4 regions of the Pseudomonas koreensis genome follow, and region 2 is predicted to be linked to each of the others. Evidence: predicted binding sites of a transcription regulator. Region 2 holds the regulator's gene; each other region holds the start of a gene.

Region 1 (6,047 bases), 1.2 Mb from region 2:
AAGACAGCCTGCGTCAGGATTTCCAGGTGCCTTTTGTCAGCCTGATCCTGCTCGGTGACAACCCGGCACCGGTCGGCCGCTGGGTAACCCACGCCGACGCGCAAACCGCGATCGGCGGCCTGCTCACCGAAGGCAAAAGCGTCAGCGGCAGCCTGCGTGAACATGAGCTGGATTTCCTCTTCGGCGAAGAACAGCGCCAGCAGATCGGCTCGACCGCCGTGGTTGCCGTCAGCCATCAAGGCATCCACGGCATTCTGGCCATCGCCAGCCGCGATCCGCAGCACTACAAGAGCTCGGTCGGCACCCTGTTCCTGAGCTACATCGCCGAGGTCATGGGCCGCGTGCTGCCACGGGTCAACAGCTCGCTGCGCTCGGTACGCTGACCGTGGAACGACAACTGGACGCTTACTGCGAACACCTGCGCAGTGAGCGACAGGTGTCGCCGCACACCCTGTCGGCTTATCGCCGCGACCTCGATAAAGTCCTCGGCTGGTGCATCAAGCAGAACATCGGCAGCTGGGCTGCGCTGGACATCCAGCGCCTGCGCAGCCTGATCGCCCGGTTGCATGCGCAAGGCCAGTCCTCGCGCAGCCTCGCCCGCCTGCTCTCGGCAGTGCGTGGGCTCTATCACTATCTGAATCGCGAAGGCTTGTGCGACCACGACCCGGCCACCGGTCTGGCACCGCCGAAAGGCGAACGGCGCCTGCCGAAAACCCTCGACACTGACCGCGCCCTGCAACTGCTGGAAGGTGCGGTCGAGGACGATTTTCTCGCCCGGCGCGATCAGGCAATTCTGGAACTGCTCTATTCATCAGGCCTGCGCCTGTCCGAGCTGACCGGGCTCAATCTCGATCAGCTCGACCTCGCCGACGGAATGGTTCAGGTGCTGGGCAAGGGCAGCAAGACCCGTCTGCTGCCTGTGGGGAAAAAGGCCCGTGAAGCCCTCGAACAATGGCTGCCGCTACGCGCCATGACCAATCCTGCCGACGATGCGGTTTTTGTCAGCCAGCAAGGCCGACGCCTTGGCCCGCGTGCAATTCAGGTGCGGGTCAAACTCGCTGGCGAGCGAGAGCTGGGGCAGAACCTGCATCCGCACATGCTCAGGCACTCGTTCGCCAGCCATTTGCTGGAGTCTTCCCAGGACCTGCGCGCGGTGCAGGAATTGCTCGGTCACTCCGATATCAAGACCACCCAGATCTACACCCATTTGGACTTCCAGCACCTGGCGGCGGTCTACGACAGCGCCCATCCCCGGGCCAAACGCATGAAAGGCGATGATTCATGAGCATTCAGTTGATCACCTTCGATCTCGACGACACCCTGTGGGACACCGCTCCGGTGATCGCCAGCGCCGAAACCGTGTTGCGCGAATGGCTGAGCGAACATGCGTCGAATCTGGGGGCAGTGCCGGTGGAGCATTTGTGGTCGATTCGCGAGCGGGTGCTGGCGGACGAACCAGGCCTCAAGCACCGCATCAGCGCGCTACGCCGACGTGTGCTGTTCCATGCGCTGGAAGAAGCCGGATATGCCCACGGCGAGGCGTCGGATCTGGCCGACAAGGCTTTTGAAGTGTTCCTGCACGCTCGGCATCAGATCGAAGTGTTCCCCGAAGTCGAACCGCTGCTGGAGTTGCTCGTCAATCACTATGCCCTCGGCGTGGTCACCAACGGCAATGCAGACGTACGCCGGCTGGGGCTGGCGGATTACTTCAAGTTTGCCTTGTGTGCCGAGGATATCGGCATCGCCAAACCGGACGCACGGCTGTTCCACGAAGCCTTGCAGCGCGGCGGCGTAAGTGCCGAAGCGGCAGTGCATGTCGGCGATCATCCCGGCGATGACATTGCCGGGGCGCAGCAGGCGGGCTTGCGCGCGGTGTGGTTCAACCCGACGGGCAAGGTCTGGGAAGCGGAGCGCTTGCCGGATGCAGAGATTCGCAGCCTCACGGAATTGCCAGCGGTAATCGCCCGCTGGAATGCTCCCTCGAAATGACACAGATCCCCTGTAGGAGTGAGCCTGCTCGCGATAGCGGAGTGTCATTCAATTAGATGTATCTGATACACCGCTATCGCGAGCAGGCTCACTCCTACAGGGGATTCTGGTGGCTGCTCCATTCATGTCAGACATGAAAAAGCCCGCAGCGACGGCGGGCTTTTTCAGCAAGCGAGCGACGCGCCTCAGATAGGGCGGCTGCCGTACTTGTTGTCCGGCTTCTTGGGCGGATCGGCGACCACGTTGGCCTCCACTTCCTGCACCTTGCCGCCGCGCGCAAGGAATTCTTCCATGGCCCTGGCCAGGGCGTCACGCTCCTTGTTCTTGGCTTCGATGCTCGGCAATTCGTCGACCGATACCGCCGCCTTGGCTTTGCCTTTGGCAGCCGGGGCCGGCGTGTCGTCACCGCCATCGTCTTCGGCAACGTCTTCCGCTGCCGCTTCCAGGCCTTCCTCGGCCTCGTCTTCGTCGCCTACTTCGAGGTCGTCGTTTTCCAGATCATCGTCGCTCATGTTCTACCTCATGACTTGCCAAAAGCAGATTAGTTATAGACCAGCTTTGGCGGCTGTCGAAGCCGCCGTTGAAAAATCTTCTACCGCTGCCGGGCAGCGGCTCATGCCTGTTCACCGTGCAAGGTGGCGAGGACTTTACGGGCACCGCCGTGATCACGGTGCTCGCCCAGATAAATCCCTTGCCAGGTACCCAGAGCCAGTCGCCCTGCCGCAACCGGCAGACTGATCTGGCAACCGAGCACGCTGGCCTTGAAGTGCGCCGGGAGATCATCCGGGCCTTCGTCGTTGTGCTCGTAACCGTCTGTTCCTTGTGGGATCAGGCGATTGAAAAATCGTTCGAAGTCGCGGCGGACTGCCGGATCGGCGTTCTCGTTGATGGTCAACGATGCCGACGTGTGCTGCAGCCACAAATGCAACAGACCGACCCGACAGGTCTTGAGTTCAGGCAAGCCTGCGAGCAACTCGTCGGTTACAAGATGAAAGCCCCGGGGCCGTGCCCGCAGGGTTATCAGAGTCTGTTGCCACATACAGTTCTCCGCTCGTTCGGGGCGCATTCTAGCGTGCTCTGAAAAAAAACAAAGGCCCTAATATTCCTGCAGCGATGTAAGCGATTGCCCGCAGAAAAAGCCTCGTCGTAAAGACGACCAAAGCCGTAAGAAAAATCCTTTCAGCCGCTCCTTGAATGACAAATCCCGGACAAAAAAATGCCCGGCGAACCGGGCAATTTTTTCAGTGCGCGTACTTACAGGTTGTAGCCGCGTTCGTTGTGCTGTGCCAGATCGAGACCGACCGACTCTTCTTCCTCGGTGACACGCAGACCCATGACGGCGTCCAGCACCTTGAGGATGATGAAGGTGACGATGGCGGTGTAGATCACCGTGAAGCCGACGCCTTTGATCTGAATCCAGACCTGCGCGCCGATGTCAGTCACGGTGCCGAAGCCGCCCAGTGCCGGTGCTGCGAAAACGCCGGTGAGGATCGCGCCGAGGATACCGCCGATACCGTGTACGCCGAAGGCATCCAGGGAATCGTCATAGCCGAGTTTGCGTTTCAGGGTAGTGGCGCAGAAGAAGCACACCACGCCTGCGGCAAGACCGATCACCAGTGCACCCATCGGGCCCACGGTGCCAGCGGCCGGAGTGATCGCGACCAGACCGGCGACCACACCCGAGGCGATGCCCAGTGCGCTTGGCTTGCCGTGCGTGACCCACTCGGCAAACATCCAGCCCAGTGCCGCAGCAGCGGTGGCAATCTGGGTGACCAGCATCGCCATGCCGGCGGTGCCGTTGGCAGCTGCAGCGGAACCGGCGTTGAAGCCGAACCAGCCGACCCACAGCATCGCCGCGCCCATCAGCGTGTAACCGAGGTTGTGCGGAGCCATCGGCGTGGTCGGGAAACCTTTGCGCTTGCCCAGTACCAGGCACGCGACCAGACCGGCGATACCGGCGTTGATGTGCACCACGGTGCCGCCGGCGAAGTCGAGCACGCCCCAGTCCCACATCAGGCCGCCGTTACCGGACCAGACCATGTGCGCGATCGGTGCATAAACCAGGGTGAACCAGACGCCCATGAAGATCAGCATCGCGGAGAACTTCATGCGCTCGGCGAACGCACCGACGATCAGCGCCGGAGTGATGATCGCGAAGGTCATCTGGAAGGTGATGAACACCGCCTCAGGGAACAGCGCCGCCGGGCCGGTGATGCTCGAAGGCGTGACACCGGCGAGGAACGCCTTGCCCATGCCGCCGAAGAACGAATTGAAGTTGACGACGCCCTGCTCCATGCCGGTGGTGTCGAAGGCAATGCTGTAGCCATAAATGACCCACAGGATGCTGATCAGACCGGTAATGGCGAAGCATTGCATCAGCACGGAAAGAATGTTTTTCGAGCGAACCATGCCGCCGTAGAACAGCGCCAGACCGGGGATGGTCATGAACAGCACCAAGGCTGTCGAGGTGAGCATCCAGGCGGTGTCGCCGGAATTGAGGACTGGCGCTGCCACTTCGTCTGCCGCCATGGCGATGCCGGGCATTACGATGGACAACAGGGCGCCTAGCCCTGCGAATTTACGCAGAGTCATATTGTTTTCTCCTGGGGCGTTGGGTTTGTGGCGGCGCTTAGATCGCGTCGGTATCGGTTTCGCCGGTACGGATGCGGATCGCCTGTTCCAGATTCACCACGAAGATCTTGCCGTCACCGATCTTGCCGGTGTTGGCCGCCTTGGTGATCGCCTCGATCACCCGATCCAGATCCTTGTCGTCGATGGCCACGTCGATTTTCACCTTGGGCAGAAAATCGACCACATATTCCGCGCCGCGATACAGCTCGGTGTGACCCTTCTGCCGGCCGAAGCCTTTGACTTCAGTGACGGTAATGCCCTGCACGCCGATTTCGGACAGCGACTCGCGCACGTCGTCCAACTTGAACGGCTTGATGATGGCAGTGACTAGCTTCATGAAACTCTCTCCCGAATTGGTGGACTTGCCCCAGGAAAACAAACCCGTCTCAAGTCTAAGCGCAGTGCCTGGCTTTGTAACGCATCGTTGACGCCAGCTAACCGCATCAGACGAAACTCCCCGCTTCGTCTGCCGCACTGCATTCGTCACAGCGACTGCATCAGTGCATGGGTCGAGGGTGACTAAGCAGAAACCTTGCCAGCTCGGCAAAAACCCTGAATTTCAACCGTTTGGCGACGGGTACGGGCACTCGTGTAGAAAAGCCTTTACCGATACGCACAACAACGGTGCGCCGCCGTCCGTCCCCCTGCGCGAAAAGCGTGCATCCGTGCAACGGGATTGACTATAGACACTGCGTGATACACTGCCGGCCATTGTTTCCAGGACATTTCCCATGCTCGCGCCCAAAGACTTCCTCGACGCCCTGAGCGGCACCGCTTCCCGCCTGTTCAGCGGCGACACGCCACTGCCGAAAGCCGAAATCGAAAGCCAGTTCAAAATGCTGCTGCAAAGCGCCTTCAGCAAACTCGATCTGGTCAGCCGGGAAGAGTTTGATAGTCAGATGGTCGTACTGGCCCGCACTCGCGCTCGCCTCGAAAGCCTCGAAGCCAAGGTTGCCGAGATGGAAGCGAAGCTGACACCGCCCGCGGAATAATCCGCGCCCCCTGTAGGAGCTGCCGAAGGCTGCGATCTTTTGATCTCCAGCCCTTCAACCATCCCGGCAACGTCCTACAACCTGCACCACCGCCGTCCGATTGCGCCGAAAAGCCCAGGTTTCAACTAGATCGAAAACCCCCAGCCGTGGATACGGTCACACGATTCGCCGCAGATGATGGTGAAACGGGAACAGACCAAGCGCCCAATGGCGGGGCCATGGTGGAAAAGGGCTTCGCGGATGCTGCAATCGCTATAAGCCCGCATGCCTGAGCTGGGCCCTGCGCAAATCGTAAGTCGATTGGAGATTCATCCAGAACTCAGGCGTAGTGTTGAGATGATTGGCAAGGCTGATTGCCAGATCGGCGCAGATCCTGAGCTGGCATTTCACAAGCTTATCGATCTCACTTTCGGGCCAGTTCGTGGGCATGGCCAG
Region 2 (6,047 bases):
ATCTGGCTTACTTCGAGCAGTTGCAGACCCAGGGCGACGCCAACCCGGTCAAGGGCTACGGCGTGACGATTCAATACCACGCCCAGCAGAACCGCGTGGTGCTGATCGACAAGGCCAAGGTTATCGACAAGGATAACAACGTCACCCAAGGCGAAAAAATCGTCTACGACACCGTGAAGAAACTGGCCAGCGCCGGTCGCGCCACGGGCAGCAAGGTCACCGAATCGCGTCCGCGCATCGACATGGTGATCCAGCCGAAGAAGAAAACCGAAGAGAAATCCCAGTAATGGCAACTCTGAAAGCTCAGCACCTGGCCAAGGCCTATAAAAGCCGCCAGGTCGTGCGTGACGTCAGCCTGTCGATCGACAGCGGGCAGATCGTCGGCCTGCTCGGCCCGAACGGCGCCGGCAAGACGACCTGCTTCTACATGATCGTCGGCCTGGTGCAGGCCGATCAGGGCCGGGTGCTGATCGATGATCTGGACGTCAGCCACCAGCCGATGCACGGCCGCGCCAAGGCCGGTATCGGCTATCTGCCGCAAGAAGCGTCGATCTTCCGCAAGCTGTCGGTCGCCGACAACATCATGGCGATCCTCGAGACTCGCCCGGAACTCGACAAGGCCGGCCGTCGCAAGGAGCTGGAAAGCCTGCTGCAGGAATTCCACATCAGCCACATCCGCGACAACCTCGGCATGAGCCTGTCCGGTGGTGAACGCCGCCGGGTGGAAATCGCTCGCGCTCTGGCCACTGCGCCGAAATTCATCCTGCTCGACGAACCGTTCGCCGGTGTCGACCCGATCTCGGTCGGCGACATCAAGCAGATCATCCACCACCTCAAGGCCAAGGGCATCGGTGTGCTGATCACCGACCACAACGTCCGCGAGACGCTGGATATCTGCGAAACCGCTTACATCGTCAACGACGGTCAACTGATCGCCGAGGGCGATGCCGAGACTATCCTGGCCAACGATCTGGTCAAGGAAGTGTATCTGGGTCACGAGTTCCGCCTGTAAGCGCGACAGCGCTGTATCGATTCAAGGCGCCTTTATCCGCTTTAATTGTTACAGCGCTCTAGGCAAACACTTCAGTTTCAGGCATATAATTTGCTTAAGTTTGGCGCTTCGGCGCCCTGTAGTGGATGGCGCAAAGCGCCGGCGAATAAGGTGTTAAGCCCCTGCCATGAAACCATCGCTAGTCTTGAGAATGGGCCAGCAGCTGACGATGACACCGCAGCTGCAACAGGCCATCCGTCTGCTCCAATTGTCGACCCTGGACCTGCAACAGGAGATTCAGGAGGCTCTGGAATCCAATCCGATGCTCGAACGCCAGGAAGAAGGCGACGACTTCGACAACGCCGATCCCTTGGCCGACAACGCCGAACAGAAGCCCGCAGAAATCCAGGAACCCTCCTATCAGGAAACCGCCCCGACGGTGGACAACCTCGAGGATGGCGAATGGAACGAGCGCATCCCCAACGAACTGCCGGTGGATACCGCCTGGGAAGACGTCTACCAGACCAGCGCCAGCAGCCTGCCCAGCAGCGATGACGACGAGTGGGATTTCACCACCCGCACCTCCGCCGGGGAGAGCCTGCAGAGCCATCTGCTCTGGCAACTGAACCTGGCGCCGATGTCCGACACCGATCGCCTGATCGCCGTGACCCTGATCGATTGCATCAACAATCAGGGTTACCTGGACGAAACGCTCGAAGAGATTCTCGAAGCATTCGATCCGGAACTGGATATCGAGCTCGATGAGATCGAAGCCGTCCTGCATCGCATCCAGCAATTCGAACCCGCCGGGATCGGCGCACGCAACCTCAGCGAATGCCTGCTCCTGCAACTGCGCCAGTTGCCAGCCAAGACGCCGTGGCTGACCGAGGCCAAGCGTCTGGTCGCCGATTACATCGACTTGCTCGGCAGCCGCGATTACAGCCAGTTGATGCGGCGCATGAAGCTCAAGGAAGACGAACTGCGCCAGGTCATCGAACTGGTGCAGAGCCTTAATCCGCGTCCGGGCTCGCAGATCGAATCGACCGAGGCTGAATATGTCATTCCCGATGTGATCGTGCGCAAGGACAACGAGCGCTGGCTGGTCGAGCTGAACCAGGAATCGGTGCCACGCCTGCGTGTCAACGCCCAGTACGCCGGTTTTGTGAAGCGTGCCGACACCAGCGCCGACAATACCTTCATGCGTAATCAATTGCAGGAAGCCCGCTGGTTCATCAAGAGCCTGCAGAGCCGCAACGAAACCTTGATGAAAGTGGCCACGCAGATCGTCGAACATCAGCGCGGATTCCTGGAATACGGCGACGAAGCGATGAAACCGCTGGTACTGCATGACATCGCTGAGGCGGTCGGCATGCACGAATCGACTATTTCCCGCGTGACCACGCAAAAATTCATGCATACCCCGCGCGGTATTTATGAGCTGAAATACTTTTTCTCCAGCCACGTCAGCACCTCCGAAGGCGGCGAATGCTCGTCCACGGCGATTCGCGCGATCATCAAGAAACTGGTCGCGGCGGAAAATCAGAAAAAGCCGTTGAGTGACAGCAAGATCGCTGGTTTACTGGAGGCACAAGGCATTCAGGTGGCTCGCCGCACCGTCGCCAAGTACCGCGAATCCCTCGGAATCGCGCCTTCGAGCGAACGCAAGCGGTTGATGTAAGCCACGTTACAGCGTTCCAGTGGCAGGCTTTTCGGCCTGCCGCTTTATGCACTGGCAACGAAGGAGAAGCTGTATGCAAGTCAACATCAGTGGACACCAACTGGAAGTGACCCAACCTCTGCGTTCCTACATCGAGGAAAAACTCCAACGACTGGAGCGACATTTCGACAAGATCACCAACGTGCAAGTCACGATGTGCGTCGAAAAGCTGAAGCAGAAGATCGAAGCCACCTTGCATATCCCCGGCAGCGAAGTGGTCGCCAACGCAGAAGATACCGACATGTACGCTGCGATCGACTCACTCACCGACAAGCTGGATCGCCAACTCAAAAAGCATAAGGAAAAGACCCAGAGCCTCCTCCAGGGCGCGACCGGTCGTTAACACCCCTATCCCATGATCCGACTTGAAACCATCCTGACCCCCGGCCGTTCCCAGGTGAACGCGCCGGGCGGCAGCAAGAAAAAAGCCCTCGAACAGATTGCCAACCTGATCCACCGCGAAGTGCCGGATCTGGCGATGCAGGATGTCTTCGAAGCGCTCATTGCCCGTGAAAAACTCGGTTCCACCGGTTTTGGCAACGGCATCGCCATTCCCCACTGCCGCCTCAAGGGCTGCACGGCGCCCGTCAGTGCCCTGCTGCACCTCGAAGCTGCGATTGATTTCGACGCCATCGACGGCGCCCCGGTAGACCTGTTGTTTGTGCTGCTGGTCCCGGAAGCCGCAACCGATGCGCATCTGGAATTGCTGCGCCAGATCGCCAGCATGCTCGATCGCAAGGAAGTGCGCGACAAACTGCGTAGCGCCCCGAGTAACGAAGCCTTGTACCAGGTCGTACTGGACGAGCAGAACGGGCACTGATCATGCGTTTGATTATCGTCAGTGGCCGTTCGGGCTCGGGTAAAAGTACCGCCCTGAATGTCCTTGAGGACAACGGTTATTACTGCATCGACAACCTGCCGGCCGGCTTGCTGCCGGAACTGGCCGAGCGCGCGCTGATCCACACCGAGCTCGCGCAGCCGCTGGTTGCCGTGTCGATCGATGCGCGCAACCTGCCCAGCCATCTGTCACGTTTCCCGGAATTGCTCGAAGATGTGCGTGCCAAGCATATCCAGTGCGATGTGCTGTATCTGGACGCCGACGAAGAAACCCTGCTCAAGCGTTTTTCCGAAACACGCCGTCGCCACCCGCTGAGCAACGCCAATCGCTCACTGGCCGAAGCCATTCAGGATGAAAGCGCCCTTCTCGGGCCGATCGCCGATCTGGCCGACCTGAAAATCAACACCACCAACCTGAATCTGTATCAACTGCGCGACACCCTGAAGTTGCGCCTGTTGAATCAGCCGGAGCCCGGTACCGCATTCCTGATTGAATCTTTTGGTTTCAAGCGTGGCATGCCGGTCGATGCCGACCTCGTGTTCGATGTGCGCTGCCTGCCCAATCCGTACTGGAAACCGGAGCTGCGCGCGCAGTCCGGACTCGATGCACCTGTGGCCGAGTACTTGGCGGAACAGCCTGATGTCGAAGAAATGTATCAGGACATCTACGCCTACCTGAACAAGTGGCTGCCACGTTTCGCCGCGAGCAACCGCGCCTACGTCACCATTGCCATTGGCTGCACCGGCGGGCACCACCGCTCCGTCTACCTGACCGAACGCCTGGGTCAGGCCCTGCAGAAAACCCTGAAGAACGTCCAGGTTCGCCACCGCGACCTCACCTAAAGGATTCACACCGCGATGCCTGCTCGTGAAATCGAAATCATCAATAAGCTGGGCCTGCATGCCCGGGCATCGGCCAAATTTGTCGGCGTAGCGGGTCAGTACCCAGACTGCACGATCAGAGTGGGTCGCACGCCAGAGACGACTGTCGACGGCAAGAGCATCATGGCGATGATGATGCTTGCCGCTGGCAAGGGCACCAAAATTTATCTGAGTACTGAAGGCGAACAGGCTCAGGAAGCCATGGACGCCTTGGTCGATCTGATCGAAAGGTATTTCGACGAAGGCGAGTAATCCTTGAGGCGAGGACAATGTTCCTCGCCTCCATTCAACCCAACGCCGTATCCATCACCATCATCAGACAAAACCCGATCAACAAACCAAGACTCGCCAGCTTGTCATGCCCATGACGACGCGACTCCGGAATCACTTCGTGGGTCACCACCAGCAACATCGCCCCGGCCGCCAGCGCCAGCCCCAGTGGCAACAGCACTTGAGCCAGACTGACCAGCCACGCGCATAACAACGCGAACACCGGTTCGACCAGCCCTGACGCCGCGCCGATCAGAAAGGCCCTGACCCGCGACATCCCCGCCCCGGCCAGCACCAACGCAATCACCAGACCTTCCGGCACATCCTGCAACGCGATGCCCATCGCCAGACTGTCGGCGTCTGCCATGCCGCCACCGGCAGACACGCCGACCGCCATGCCTTCCGGAATGTTGTGCGCGATGATGGCGAACACGAACAGCCAGATGCGCGGTGGAATAACCGGACGCTCAAGCGTGCCGACGAGCATCTCCGGCGTGGCACCGGAAACTCTGCGATCCACCAGATACAGGCCGAAGGCGCCGAGCAGGATGCCAAAGCAGATCAGGCCACTGGCGGCCCACGGCGTCAGGCCAAGACTCTCAGCCGCAGCGATGCCCGGCACGATCAGCGAAAACGCCGTCGCCGCCAGCATCACCCCGGCACCGAATCCCAGCAAGGTGTCGCTGAGTGCCTGCGGCATACGCCGAATTATCAGCACCGGCACCGCGCCGAGTGCCGTGCCCAAGGCACAAATAGCGCCGCCCTGCAGCGCGCGCAGAAGCTTCGGTTCCAGATTCAGCCAGTGCAAACCGTGGGCGACCAGCAAAGTCATCCCCGCCAACAGCAACAGCGAGCCCACCGCGTAACGAAACATCCGTCCGCTGCCAATCGCCAGTGTTTCAGTGCCCATAGTCAGCCCTGGATTGTTTTTATTGGAGGCTTAAACCAGTGCGGCCTGATAGCGCGCAGCAACTTCCGGCCAGTTGATCACGTTGTAAAAGGCGTTGATGTATTCCGGACGACGGTTCTGGTAGCGCAGGTAGTAGGCGTGCTCCCAGACGTCGAGACCGAGAATCGGGGTATTGCCGTTCATCAACGGACTGTCCTGGTTGCCACTGCTTTCCACGATGAGCTTTTTCTCCGGGGTCACGCTGAGCCAGGCCCAGCCACTGCCGAAGCGGGTCAGCGCGGCTTTGGTAAACGCTTCCTTGAAACTGTCGAGTCCGCCCAGTTGCTCGTCGATGGCCTTGGCCAAAGCGCCGTCGGGCTTGCCGCCGCCGTTGGGCACCATCACTTCCCAGAACAGCGAATGATTGGCGTGACCGCCGCCCTGGTTGATCACCGCCGCGC
Region 3 (6,047 bases), 1.9 Mb from region 2:
GTACCTGCGCTTCGAAGGCAATCGCCTGCGGCAGATCACCAGCAAACGCGGTAACTGAACCGAACGAAATCCGCCCTGTGGGAGCGAGCCTGCTCACGAATACGGTTTGTCTGCGACGAATCTGTCGGCTGACACTACGCATTCGCGAGCAGGCTCGCTCCCACATTGATCTTCGGTCGATGCCACTGGCAGCGCGGTAACTGAGAAGAGCAAAAGATCGCAGCCTTCGGCAGCTCCTACATTGGGAATGCATTTCCCGGAAGGAGCTGCCGGAGGCTGCGATCTTTTGATTCTCCAAATAGAACAGGCCCCGACACAAGTGCCGGGGCCTGTAATGGTCACATCCGTGTGACCGTTCGCATGAACTCTAAAGTTGCGGCAGACGTATTGCTCGGCCCGTCTGTCGCGTCTTCTCCCGGTTCAGGCGAGAAGTCTTGCCTTACTCGGCTTTCAGGCCATCAGCGGAGACCGCTTTAACGCCTTTGATTTTCTTGGCAATGTTCACCGCGGTGGTTTTCTGAGCCTCGGTCACAGCAGCGGTGGAGGACAGGGAAACGACACCTTTGTTGGTTTCGACTTTGATATCAGTGCCTGGAATGCCTTTTTCGGTAACCAGGTCAGCCTTGACCTTGGTGGTGATCCAGGTGTCGGAAGTAGCTTCTTTCGCTTCAGTGACTTCACCGGCAGCCAGAACCATTGGCGACTGGGTAGCCTGAGTGGTCTGGGCGAAAGCGCCACCAGCCATGGTCAGGGTCAGAGCGGTAGCAGCGGCAGTGATAGCGAACTTCTTCATACGAGTAACTCCTGTTTTTACTGGAAGTCTGCTGTAACGCTTGTCAGCAGGGTTACCGGAGATATTGCGAACGCTGTGCCAACTTTTTCGACCGCATAAAACCATTAGAAAACAATGAGTTATGAAAAACGCCAATTTTCATTTTCATGCAAAATGCATGACTCCACGCAATTTCGCATGCAAGTTGCGGTTTTTCGGAAAGTTCATAAGCTGCTGAAATTATTGGAGCTTTTGTGAAGCGGTCGCGATACGAAAATGCCCCGCGGTGCGGGGCATTTCTCGTTTGCTCGACTCAGAATTACGTACCGCTGGCCGTGCAGCCACGAGGCGAGTAATCGGCGTTGACGGTCGTAGCGCAAGTCCAGAGACCGGAAGTATTACCCGTAGAAGCGCCCGAGCGGGTGAGTGTAATTGTCTTGTTCAGCACCGGTCCCGGGGCGTTGAGCAAGGTGCAAGTGATTGTGCCTGCGCCTGTCGCCGCCGTGCCGGTAACTGCCAACGTGCAATTGGAAGTAGCCGTAGTACCGCCCGCCACGTTGGTGATATCCGGGGCCGTCCCCTGATTGATCGTGTCTTCAAACGGCACTTTCAATGCCGTGATCTCCGCCAGCCCCGCCGTCACCTTCGACCGCGCCTGATATTTCGAATACTGCGGCAGGGCAATCGTCGCCAGAATGCCGATGATCGCCACAACGATCAGCAGCTCGATCAGTGTAAAGCCTTGTTGTTTTTTCATAGACACGCTCCATGCATGAGTCGAAATCTCATGATCTGAACAAGACCCAGCACAGCCCATGCCAACGCCTTTGCGGCCCCGCCCGTTGGGACCGTGCGTTCCAGGACGCCGTTTCCTACAACCCGCAACCGCACTATCTGACACTTTTTGTCACCTGCACCGGCCGTGTTTGGCGCTGTCACTTGACTAGGCTATAAGTCATGAACGGCAAGCGTGCGGAATCCCCATGAATGACATCGCTCTGAGCGGTCTGGCCAAGCAATTGGTCCAGGCCGAACTGCTCACGGAAACAAGCGCCCGGCAATCCTGGGCGCAGGCCCAGCGCAATCGTGTGTCGCTGGTCAATTACCTGGTGCACAACAAACTGGTCAACAGCCGGCAGATCGCCGAGATCGCTTCGGAACATTTCGGCATGGCCCTGCTCGACCTCAATTGCCTCGACAAAGAGGTCCAGCCCAAAGGCCTGGTCAGTGAAAAACTGATTCGTCAGCATTGCGCCCTGCCCTTGTGGCGGCGCGGCAACAAATTGTTCGTGGGCCTTTCCGACCCGAGCAATCAGCAGGCGATCAGCGACATCCAGTTCAGCACCGGCCTGAGCACCGAAGCGATTCTGGTCGAGGACGACAAGCTCAGCGACGCCATCGACAAGTTCTTCGACAGCCACACCTCGGGCCTGGAAGAAATGGCCGACGTCGATCTCGACGGCCTCGACGTCGAGTCCATCGATGACAACAAGCAGGACGTTATCGGCGGCCTCGATGCCGACGACGCGCCAGTCGTGCGCTTTGTGCACAAGATGCTGCTGGATGCGATCAAGAGCGGCTCTTCCGACCTGCACTTCGAGCCCTACGAGAAAAACTACCGGGTACGCATGCGCACTGACGGCATGCTGCGCGAGGTGGCCAAGCCGCCGATCCAGTTGGCCGGGCGCATTGCCGCACGCTTGAAAGTGATGGCCAGTCTGGATATATCCGAACGGCGTAAACCCCAGGACGGGCGGATCAAGATGCGCCTGTCTAAAAGCAAATCCATCGATTTCCGCGTCAACACCCTGCCGACCCTGTGGGGCGAAAAAGTGGTGATCCGGATTCTCGATCCGTCCAGTGCGCAAATGGGCATCGATGCGCTGGGTTATGAGGCTGAGCAAAAGGCCTTGTACCTGGCCGCGCTGAAACAGCCGCAGGGGATGATTCTGGTCACTGGCCCCACCGGCTCCGGTAAAACCGTATCGCTGTACACCGGGCTGAACATCCTCAACACCGTCGACATCAACATTTCCACCGCCGAAGACCCGGTGGAAATCAACATGGAAGGCATCAACCAGGTCAACGTCAATCCGCGCCAGGGGCTGGACTTTGCCCAGGCGCTGCGCTCGTTTCTGCGTCAGGACCCGGACGTGATCATGGTCGGCGAGATCCGCGATCTGGAAACCGCCGAGATCGCGATCAAGGCTGCGCAGACCGGCCACCTGGTGCTGTCGACCCTGCACACCAACAGCGCCGCGGAAACCCTCACGCGCCTGCACAACATGGGCATTCCCGGTTTCAACATTGCCACCTCGGTCAGCCTGATCATCGCCCAGCGCCTGGCGCGCAAGTTGTGCGCGCACTGCAAGCGGCCGCTGGAGATTCCACGCGAAACCTTGCTCAAGGAAGGCTTCCCCGAGGAACGCATCGGTCATTTCACGATCTACGAGCCGGTCGGTTGCGATCACTGCAACGGCGGTTACAAAGGACGCGTGGGAATTTATGAGGTGGTAAAAAACACACCGGACCTGCAACGGCTGATCATGGCCGAGGGCAATTCGCTGGAAATCGACATCCAGATGCGCCGCGACGGTTTCGCCGATCTGCGCACCTCCGGGCTGCACAAGGCCATGCAAGGCATCACCAGCCTTGAGGAAATCAACCGGGTCACCAAGGATTGAACATGGCGGTCAAGGCAGCAAAAGTCAGCGTTTACGCCTGGGAAGGCACGGACCGCAAGGGCAGCAAAGTCACTGGCGAACTGAGCGGGCAGAACCCCGCGCTGATCAAGGCGCAGTTGCGCAAACAGGGGATCAACCCCGGCAAAGTACGCAAGAAATCCGCATCTCTGCTCAGCTTCGGCAAACGCATCAAACCGCAGGACATCGCCCTGTTCACCCGGCAGATGGCAACGATGATGAAGGCCGGCGTGCCGCTGTTGCAGTCCTTCGACATCATCGGCGAGGGCTTCGAAAACCCGGCCATGCGCAAACTGGTCGAGGAGGTCAAACAGGAGGTCGCCGCCGGTAACAGCTTCGCCACGGCGCTACGCAAAAAACCGCAATACTTCGACGAGTTGTACTGCAATCTGGTCGACGCCGGCGAACAATCCGGCGCCCTCGACACCTTGCTCGAGCGGGTCGCGACCTATAAGGAAAAAAGCGAGGCGCTCAAGGCCAAGATCAAGAAAGCCATGACCTACCCCACCGCCGTGGTGCTGGTGGCGGCGGTGGTGACCGGCATTCTGCTGGTCAAAGTGGTGCCGCAGTTCCAGTCGGTATTTTCCGGGTTCGGCGCCGAATTGCCCGGCTTCACGCTAATGATCATCAGCCTGTCGGAGTTCATGCAGCAGTGGTGGTGGGCGATTCTGTTTGCGCTGGTGGCGGCGTTTTTCGGCACTCGCCACGCGCTGAAGACTTCGCAGGCCCTACGCGACCGTCGCGATACCTGGCTGCTGAAGCTGCCGCTGGTGGGCACCTTGATGTACAAGTCTGCCGTTGCACGTTTTGCCCGCACCCTGTCGACTACATTCGCGGCCGGTGTGCCATTGGTGGAAGCGCTCGATTCGGTCGCTGGCGCTACCGGCAACGTGGTGTTCAAGCGTGCCGTGCTGCGGGTTCGTCAGGACGTCTCGACCGGCATGCAGCTGAATTTTTCGATGCGCAGCACCGGTGTGTTTCCCAACATGGCGGTGCAGATGACCGCTATCGGCGAGGAGTCCGGGGCACTGGATGACATGCTCGACAAGGTCGCCGGTTTTTATGAAGCCGAAGTCGATAACATGGTCGACAACCTCACCAGCCTGATGGAGCCATTCATCATGGTAGTGCTGGGGGTCATCGTCGGCGGACTGGTGGTGGCCATGTACCTGCCGATCTTTCAACTCGGCTCAGCGATCTGACATGCCTATCGACGAACTGTTTGCCGTGTATCCGCTGGCCTTTGTGCTCACCGCGCTGCTGCTCGGGCTGGTGGTGGGCAGCTTCCTCAATGTAGTGGTCTGGCGCCTGCCGAAGATGCTCGAGCGCGACTGGCGGCAGCAGGCTCATGATGTGCTCGGCCTGCCCATCGAAACGCCTGTGCCCACCTACAACCTGATGCTGCCGCATTCCGCGTGCCCCCATTGCGGACATCGAATTCGCCCGTGGGAAAACATCCCGCTGCTCAGTTATCTGTGGCTGCGTGGGCGCTGCTCGGCCTGCTCGACGCCGATCAGCAAACGTTACCCGCTGACCGAACTGGCCTGCGGCCTGCTCTCGGCTTTCATCGCCTGGCATCTGGGCTTCGGCTGGCCGGCGGGTCTGTTGATCTTGCTGACGTGGGGCTTGCTGGCGATGAGTCTGATCGACTGCGAGCATCAACTGCTGCCCGATGTGCTGGTGCTGCCGTTGCTGTGGCTGGGGCTGATCGTCAACAGTTTCGGCGTGTTCGTGGCGTTGCCCGATGCATTGTGGGGCGCGGTAGCGGGGTATCTGGCGCTGTGGTCGGTGTTCTGGCTGTTCAAGCTGCTCACCGGCAAGGACGGCATTGGCCATGGCGATTTCAAGCTGCTGGCCTTGCTTGGCGCATGGGGTGGCTGGCAGATCCTGCCGCTGACGATTCTCCTGTCATCGTTGGTTGGGGCGATTTTGGGCATCGTCATGCTGCGTCTGCGCGCCCGGGAAACCTCGGCGCCAATCCCCTTCGGACCGTTTCTGGCAATTGCCGGCTGGATTGCCTTGCTCTGGGGTGGTCAAATAACCGACTTCTATTGGCAGTCTGTCGGTTTGAAATGAATACCCCTGTGGAAAAACCCTGGATCCTCGGCCTGACCGGCGGCATCGGCAGCGGCAAAAGTGCGGCGGCCCAGCACTTCATCGACCTCGGCGTGCATGTAGTGGATGCCGATCATGCGGCGCGCTGGGTGGTGGAGCCAGGACGTCCGGCGCTGGCGAAGATCGCTGAACATTTCGGTTCCGGCGTGGTGCAGGCCGATGGCACGCTGGACCGTGCCGCCCTGCGCAAACTGATTTTTGAAGACGCCGAACAACGGCGTTGGCTCGAAGCGCTGCTGCATCCGTTGATCGGCGAAGAAATCACTCATCATCTGGCGCAGGCAAAATCGCCTTACGCGATTCTGGTTTCACCGTTGCTGATCGAGTCCGGGCAATACGCGATGACCCAGCGCATTCTGGTCATCGATGCGCCGCAACAATTGCAGATCGAACGCACTTTGCAGCGTGACCAGACCAGCGAACAACAAGTGCAGGCGATCCTCAAGGCGCAATCGAGC
Region 4 (6,047 bases), 760 kb from region 2:
TGATCGCCAGCGGTCCCAGTGGGGCGGGCTTGCCCGCGAAGGCGCCGGCCGCTCTAACACATCAGTCTTGACGTGTCACAGAGGCGCGCTACTGCGGCAATTCCAGATTATCCAGCACCCGATTCACCGCCAATTCTCCAAGCATGATCAGTTGCGCGATCCCCATCAGCGTCCGACGCTGCGACGGTTTCACCAGTCCGGCGAATTCCTGGGCGATGGTTTTGGCCGAGGCGAGGGTTTCGCAGGCGTTGGCCAGCAGGTCTTCGTTTTTCGTGTCGGCGGTGACGGCGTACATCGCGCGGGGGCTGTAGGGCGGCGGGGTGGAGCCGGGTGGGCAGAGGTAGTGGTCGAGGGCGCGGTCGGCGGCTTCGTGGAGTTTTTTTGAATCGAGGGATTCGTAGGGGGAGGTGGGGTCGGTTTCGGGTGGGTTGGGTGTGGGTTTGATCATGGTGAAGCTCCTAGAGTCATTGGAGCTGCCAACGTTCGCTGCGAGACGAATGAGGGTGGCAGCTATACGCAGGTCGCAGACCGGGACTCTAGAACCGGCAGACCCGAAGGTCTCCCACGTACAGCCGCCATAAAAAAACGGGTGTTGTGCGTCCAGAGATCGACGGGCTGCGAGACCCGATCGCTGATTCGTCAGCGACCGGACAACAATAGAACTCGCCCCCAAGGCGCACAAGCCGGCGGATTCTGGCTTGGCCGTAGGCAATGGCGCAAGGATTTGTAGCCTTGAGACCGTGTCTGGAGGTGTCTTTTAAACAGCTTTGTTTAAGTCGAAGAATTGCGTTGGTTCTGATGGCCCCTTCGCGAGCAAGCTCGCTCCCACAGGGGCCGTATTCCAAATGTCCGATTGGGAATGCATTTCAAACGGTGGGAGCGAGCCTGCTCGCGAAGGGGGCGGCTCAATCAGCCGATAATCTCAAGCAAAACCGCTCTATTTCATTCCCCGGTAAAAGTTGGAAAGCTTCTTGCAATAGCCGCCCTGCGCCCGCTTCGGGCGTCAAAAGTTTGCTTTAAAGGAACGGGGAAAACCGGTGGATCGCACTCAGTTATTCAATACAGCACGCACCAACGTTGCCGACCTCAGTCGAGGCAATCTGGGCGTGCCGTTGTTGCTGCTGGTGATGCTGGCGATGATGATGTTGCCGGTGCCGCCGTTCCTGCTCGACGTCTTCTTTACCTTCAACATTGCCCTGTCCATCGTCGTCCTGCTGGTCTGCGTGTATGCGCTGCGGCCGCTGGATTTCGCGGTGTTCCCGACCATTCTGCTGGTGGCGACGCTGCTGCGCCTGGCCCTGAACGTGGCCTCGACGCGAGTGGTGATGCTCCACGGTCAGGACGGCCACGCCGCGGCCGGTAAGGTGATTCAGGCCTTCGGTGAGGTGGTGATCGGCGGTAACTACGTGGTCGGTATCGTGGTCTTCGCGATTCTGATGATCATCAACTTCGTCGTGGTGACCAAGGGCGCCGGGCGGATTTCCGAGGTGAGCGCGCGCTTCACCCTCGATGCCATGCCCGGCAAACAAATGGCGATCGACGCCGACCTCAACGCTGGCCTGATCGACCAGAACCAGGCCAAAATGCGCCGTCAGGAAGTCGCCCAGGAGGCCGAGTTCTACGGTTCGATGGACGGTGCCAGCAAGTTCGTCCGTGGTGACGCCATCGCCGGTTTGCTGATTCTGTTCATCAACCTTATCGGCGGCATGGCGGTCGGTATCTTCCAGCACGGCATGAGCTTCGGCGACGCCGGCCGGGTTTACGCTTTGTTGACCATCGGTGACGGTTTGGTGGCGCAATTGCCATCACTGTTGTTATCGACAGCGGCGGCGATCATGGTGACCCGTGCTTCCGGCTCGGAAGACATGGGCAAGCAGATCAACCGCCAGATGTTCGCCTCGCCGAAAGCGCTGGCCGTAGCCGCTGGTTTGATGGCGGTGATGGGCCTGGTGCCGGGCATGCCGCACTTCTCCTTCCTGACCATGGCAGCGCTGGCTGCGGGCGGCGCGTACCTGTTCTGGAAGAAGCAGAACGTCGCCAAGGTCGTGGCCCTGGAAGAGGTCAAGCGTCAGCAGGAACTGCTGCCGTCGCCGGCCCGCGCCATGGAAACCAAAGAACTGGGCTGGGATGACGTCACGCCGATCGACATGATTGGCCTGGAAGTCGGCTATCGCCTGATTCCGCTGGTGGACCGCAATCAGGGTGGGCAATTGCTCGCGCGGATCAAGGGCGTGCGCAAGAAGCTCTCGCAGGATCTGGGCTTCCTGATGCCGACCGTGCACATCCGCGACAACCTCGATCTGGCGCCGAGCGCTTACCGCCTGACCCTGATGGGCGTGATTCTCGCCGAGGCCGAGATCTACCCGGATCGCGAACTGGCGATCAACCCCGGCCAGGTCTACGGCTCGCTCAACGGTATCAACGCCAAAGATCCGGCTTTTGGCCTCGAGGCGGTATGGATCGAAATCAGCCAGCGCGCCCAGGCGCAATCGCTCGGCTACACCGTGGTTGACGCCAGCACCGTGGTCGCCACGCACTTGAACCAGATTCTCTACAAGCACTCCAGTGAGCTGATCGGCCACGAGGAAGTGCAGCAACTCATGCAATTGCTGGCCAAGAGCTCGCCGAAACTGGCTGAAGAGCTGGTGCCGGGGGTGGTTTCGCTGTCGCAGTTGCTCAAGGTCCTGCAAGCGCTGCTCGCCGAACACGTGCCGGTGCGCGACATTCGCAGCATCGCCGAGGCGATCGCGAACAACGCCGCCAAGAGTCAAGATACCGCCGCTCTGGTCGCTGCTGTGCGGGTCGGGGTATCCCGCGCCATCGTCCAAAGCATTGTAGGCACTGAGTCCGAGCTGCCTGTGATCACATTGGAACCAAGGTTGGAACAGATATTGCTCAATAGTCTGCAGAAGGCAGGACAAGGCTCGGAAGAGGGCGTTCTGCTGGAGCCAAGCATGGCCGAGAAGCTGCAGCGTTCGTTGATCGAAGCGGCCCAGCGGCAGGAAATGCAAGGCCAACCGGTGATCCTGCTGGTGGCAGGCCCGATTCGCGCGATGCTCTCGCGCTTTGGCCGCCTCGCAGTCCCTGGGCTGCATGTGCTGGCCTACCAGGAAGTACCGGACAACAAGCAAGTGACCATCGTTGCGACAGTAGGGCCCAACGGCTGAGGTAGTGGTTTATGCAAGTTAAGCGTTTTTTCGCCGCCGATATGCGTCAGGCCATGAAGCTGGTTCGCGATGAGCTGGGCGCTGATGCCGCCATCATCGGCAACCGCCGCATCGCCGGCGGCGTCGAGTTGACGGCGGCACTGGATTACAAATTGTCGGCGCTGGCACCACGGGTCCCGAACATGGAACTCGAAGACGAGCTGCGCAAGACCCAGTCGCGCATCGTCACCGCCCAGGCCGAGCTGAGCCTGCGTGGCGAAGCCGATGGCAACACCAATCAGCAGTTGTTCGCCGGGCTGCCATTGACCGCAGGCCTGCCGCTGACCGCTGCCGAGCCGCTGAGCGAGCCAACCTACGCTGCCCCGGCCCGTCCGGCCGCAGCCCCTGCGCAAGCTTCGGCGGGTGTCGATCCGCGAGCGCTGGAGTCGATGCGTTTTGAGTTGAACAGCCTGCGCGAGCTGATGGAAGTGCAGCTCGGCACCCTGGCCTGGAATCAGCTGCAAGGCAGCCGTCCGGCCCAGGCCAATCTGTATCGTCGTCTGCAGCGCATCGGCCTGTCCGGCCCGCTGTCGCGCGATCTGTTGGCGATGATTACCGATATCGAAGAGCCGCGTCAGGCCTGGCGCATGCTGCTGGCGCACCTGGCGCGGATGATTGCCGTACCGGAAGTCGAGCCGCTGGAAGAGGGCGGTGTGATTGCGATGGTCGGCCCCGCCGGCATGGGCAAGACCACCACGCTGGCCAAGCTGGCCGCGCGTTATGTGCTCAAGTACGGCGCGCAGAACGTTGCGCTGGTGAGCATGGACAGCTTTCGCATCGGCGCGCAGGAACAATTGAAAACCCTCGGCCGCATTCTCAATGTGCCGGTGACCCACGTCGATCCGGGCCAGTCGCTGGTGCAGGCATTGGATCCACTGCTACGCAAACGCGTGGTTTTGATCGATACTGCCGGGCTGCAAGCCAGTGATCCGGCGTTGCGCATGCAGCTCGAGAGCCTGGCCGGGCGTGGCATTCGCTCGAAAAATTATCTGGTCCTGGCAACCACCAGCCAGAAACAGGTTCTAACCGCCGCTTATCACAGTTACAAGCGTTGCGGGCTGGCCGGCTGCATCCTGACTAAACTGGATGAAACGGCCAGTCTCGGCGAAGTGTTGAGCCTGGCGATCAGTCATGAATTGCCGGTCGCGTACCTGACCGATGGCCCACGGATTCCGGATGATCTGCATCTGCCGCGCCGTCATCAACTGGTCAGCCGCGCCGTCAGCGTGCAAATGCAGGAAGAACCCAGCGAAGAAGCCATGGCTGACATGTTCGCTGATATCTATCACAGCCCGACCAAGCAGGTTGGCTGAGGTAATCATGAACAGTTTTTGTACCTACATCGATGGTCTGCCACGCATTGTTCCGATCGGGAACGCGCAGCCAGTAATGTGGCCTCCGTCTATGCAAGACAAGGTAAAGAAATAACATGGGCAGCATGCATCCCGTACAGGTGATCGCGGTGACCGGCGGCAAAGGTGGCGTCGGCAAGACTAACGTGTCAGTGAACTTGTCGCTGGCGCTGGCAGAGCTTGGCCGTCGGGTCATGCTGCTGGACGCCGACCTGGGCCTGGCAAATGTCGACGTTCTGCTGGGGCTGACACCCAAACGCACACTGGCCGACGTGATCGAAGGCCGTTGCGAATTGCGCGACGTGCTGTTGCAGGGGCCGGGCGGGATTCGCATCGTGCCGGCGGCCTCCGGCACGCAGAGCATGGTGCACCTGAGCCCGGCGCAACACGCCGGTCTGATCCAGGCGTTCAGCGACATCGGCGACAATCTCGACGTGCTGGTGATCGACACCGCTGCGGGTATCGGTGACTCGGTAGTCAGTTTCGTTCGCGCTGCGCAAGAGGTGTTGCTGGTGGTGTGCGATGAGCCGACTTCGATCACCGACGCCTACGCGCTGATCAAGTTGCTCAATCGCGACTACGGCATGAACCGCTTCCGCGTGCTGGCCAACATGGCGCAGAGCCCGCAGGAAGGGCGCAACCTGTTCGCCAAGTTGACCAAGGTCACGGATCGTTTTCTCGACGTCGCCCTACAATATGTCGGCGCCGTGCCTTACGACGAAAGTGTGCGCAAAGCGGTGCAGAAGCAGCGCGCCGTCTACGAAGCCTTTCCCCGTTCCAAGTGCGCGCTGGCCTTCAAGGCCATCGCCCAGAAGGTCGACACCTGGCCGCTGCCCGCCAACCCGCGCGGTCATCTGGAATTTTTCGTCGAGCGTCTCGTGCAGCAAACCGCAGGGCCTGTGATATGACCGCCAGTGGCATGAATCTTTACAAAAAGTCGGCGCGTGACGCGCAATACGAATTGATCGAGCGCTACGCGCCACTGGTCAAGCGCATTGCCTATCACTTGCTGGCACGCCTGCCGGCCAGCGTGCAGGTCGAAGACCTGATCCAGGCCGGGATGATCGGTTTGCTCGAAGTCTCGACCAAATACGACGCCAGCAAAGGCGCCAGTTTCGAAACGTACGCGGGCATTCGAATCCGCGGCGCGATGCTCGACGAAGTGCGCAAAGGGGACTGGGCGCCACGCTCGGTTCACCGTAATACCAGGATGGTCAGCGACGCGATTCGCTCGATTGAAGCTAAAACCGGCCGTGACGCTAAAGATCACGAGGTTGCGGCCGAACTCCAATTGAGTCTCGACGATTACTACGGGATTCTGAATGACACCTTGGGCAGTCGCCTGTTCAGTTTCGACGACCTGTTGCAGGACGGCGAACACGAAGGGCTGCACGAGGATGGCGCCAGTGCGCATATGGAGCCGTCACGCGATCTGGAAGATGAACGCTTCCAGGCGGCGCTGGCGGACGCGATTGCCAATTTGCCGGAG

The links. The regulator sigma-54, encoded in region 2, starts transcription at its own class of promoters, with help from an activator protein. The targets are predictions, from matches to a motif close to ANTGGCATNNANNTTGCTNT.
Positions count from the first base shown of each region.
Region 1: a site for sigma-54 is predicted at 5,141-5,160, ahead of glnK (P-II family nitrogen regulator). Genes of this name have one in related genera too.
Region 3: a site for sigma-54 is predicted at 1,576-1,595, ahead of J2Y90_RS01590 (pilin). Genes of this name have one in related genera too.
Region 4: a site for sigma-54 is predicted at 959-978, ahead of flhA (flagellar biosynthesis protein FlhA). Genes of this name have one in related genera too.

Region 1 covers NZ_JALJWP010000001.1:1,058,469-1,064,515, forward strand. The annotation lists gene J2Y90_RS04970 (DUF484 family protein) at 1-383, shown strand, start outside; gene xerC (tyrosine recombinase XerC) at 386-1,285, shown strand; gene J2Y90_RS04980 (HAD family hydrolase) at 1,282-1,989, shown strand; gene sutA (transcriptional regulator SutA) at 2,175-2,501, opposite strand; gene J2Y90_RS04990 (secondary thiamine-phosphate synthase enzyme YjbQ) at 2,603-3,028, opposite strand; gene J2Y90_RS04995 (ammonium transporter) at 3,244-4,581, opposite strand; gene glnK (P-II family nitrogen regulator) at 4,619-4,957, opposite strand; gene J2Y90_RS05005 (accessory factor UbiK family protein) at 5,352-5,612, shown strand; gene J2Y90_RS05010 (HigA family addiction module antitoxin) at 5,865-6,047, opposite strand, start outside.
Region 2 covers NZ_JALJWP010000001.1:2,279,198-2,285,244, reverse strand. The annotation lists gene lptA (lipopolysaccharide transport periplasmic protein LptA) at 1-287, shown strand, start outside; gene lptB (LPS export ABC transporter ATP-binding protein) at 287-1,012, shown strand; gene J2Y90_RS10190 (RNA polymerase factor sigma-54) at 1,179-2,669, shown strand; gene hpf (ribosome hibernation-promoting factor, HPF/YfiA family) at 2,743-3,051, shown strand; gene ptsN (PTS IIA-like nitrogen regulatory protein PtsN) at 3,064-3,528, shown strand; gene rapZ (RNase adapter RapZ) at 3,531-4,388, shown strand; gene J2Y90_RS10170 (HPr family phosphocarrier protein) at 4,404-4,679, shown strand; gene J2Y90_RS10165 (ZIP family metal transporter) at 4,714-5,607, opposite strand; gene J2Y90_RS10160 (superoxide dismutase) at 5,638-6,047, opposite strand, start outside.
Region 3 covers NZ_JALJWP010000001.1:347,161-353,207, forward strand. The annotation lists gene J2Y90_RS01580 (DUF2845 domain-containing protein) at 1-58, shown strand, start outside; gene J2Y90_RS01585 (BON domain-containing protein) at 440-793, opposite strand; gene J2Y90_RS01590 (pilin) at 1,092-1,529, opposite strand; gene pilB (type IV-A pilus assembly ATPase PilB) at 1,756-3,456, shown strand; gene J2Y90_RS01600 (type II secretion system F family protein) at 3,459-4,676, shown strand; gene J2Y90_RS01605 (prepilin peptidase) at 4,678-5,550, shown strand; gene coaE (dephospho-CoA kinase) at 5,547-6,047, shown strand, end outside.
Region 4 covers NZ_JALJWP010000001.1:3,042,933-3,048,979, forward strand. The annotation lists gene J2Y90_RS13665 (DUF6124 family protein) at 89-448, opposite strand; gene flhA (flagellar biosynthesis protein FlhA) at 1,038-3,167, shown strand; gene flhF (flagellar biosynthesis protein FlhF) at 3,179-4,519, shown strand; gene fleN (flagellar synthesis regulator FleN) at 4,636-5,466, shown strand; gene fliA (RNA polymerase sigma factor FliA) at 5,463-6,047, shown strand, end outside.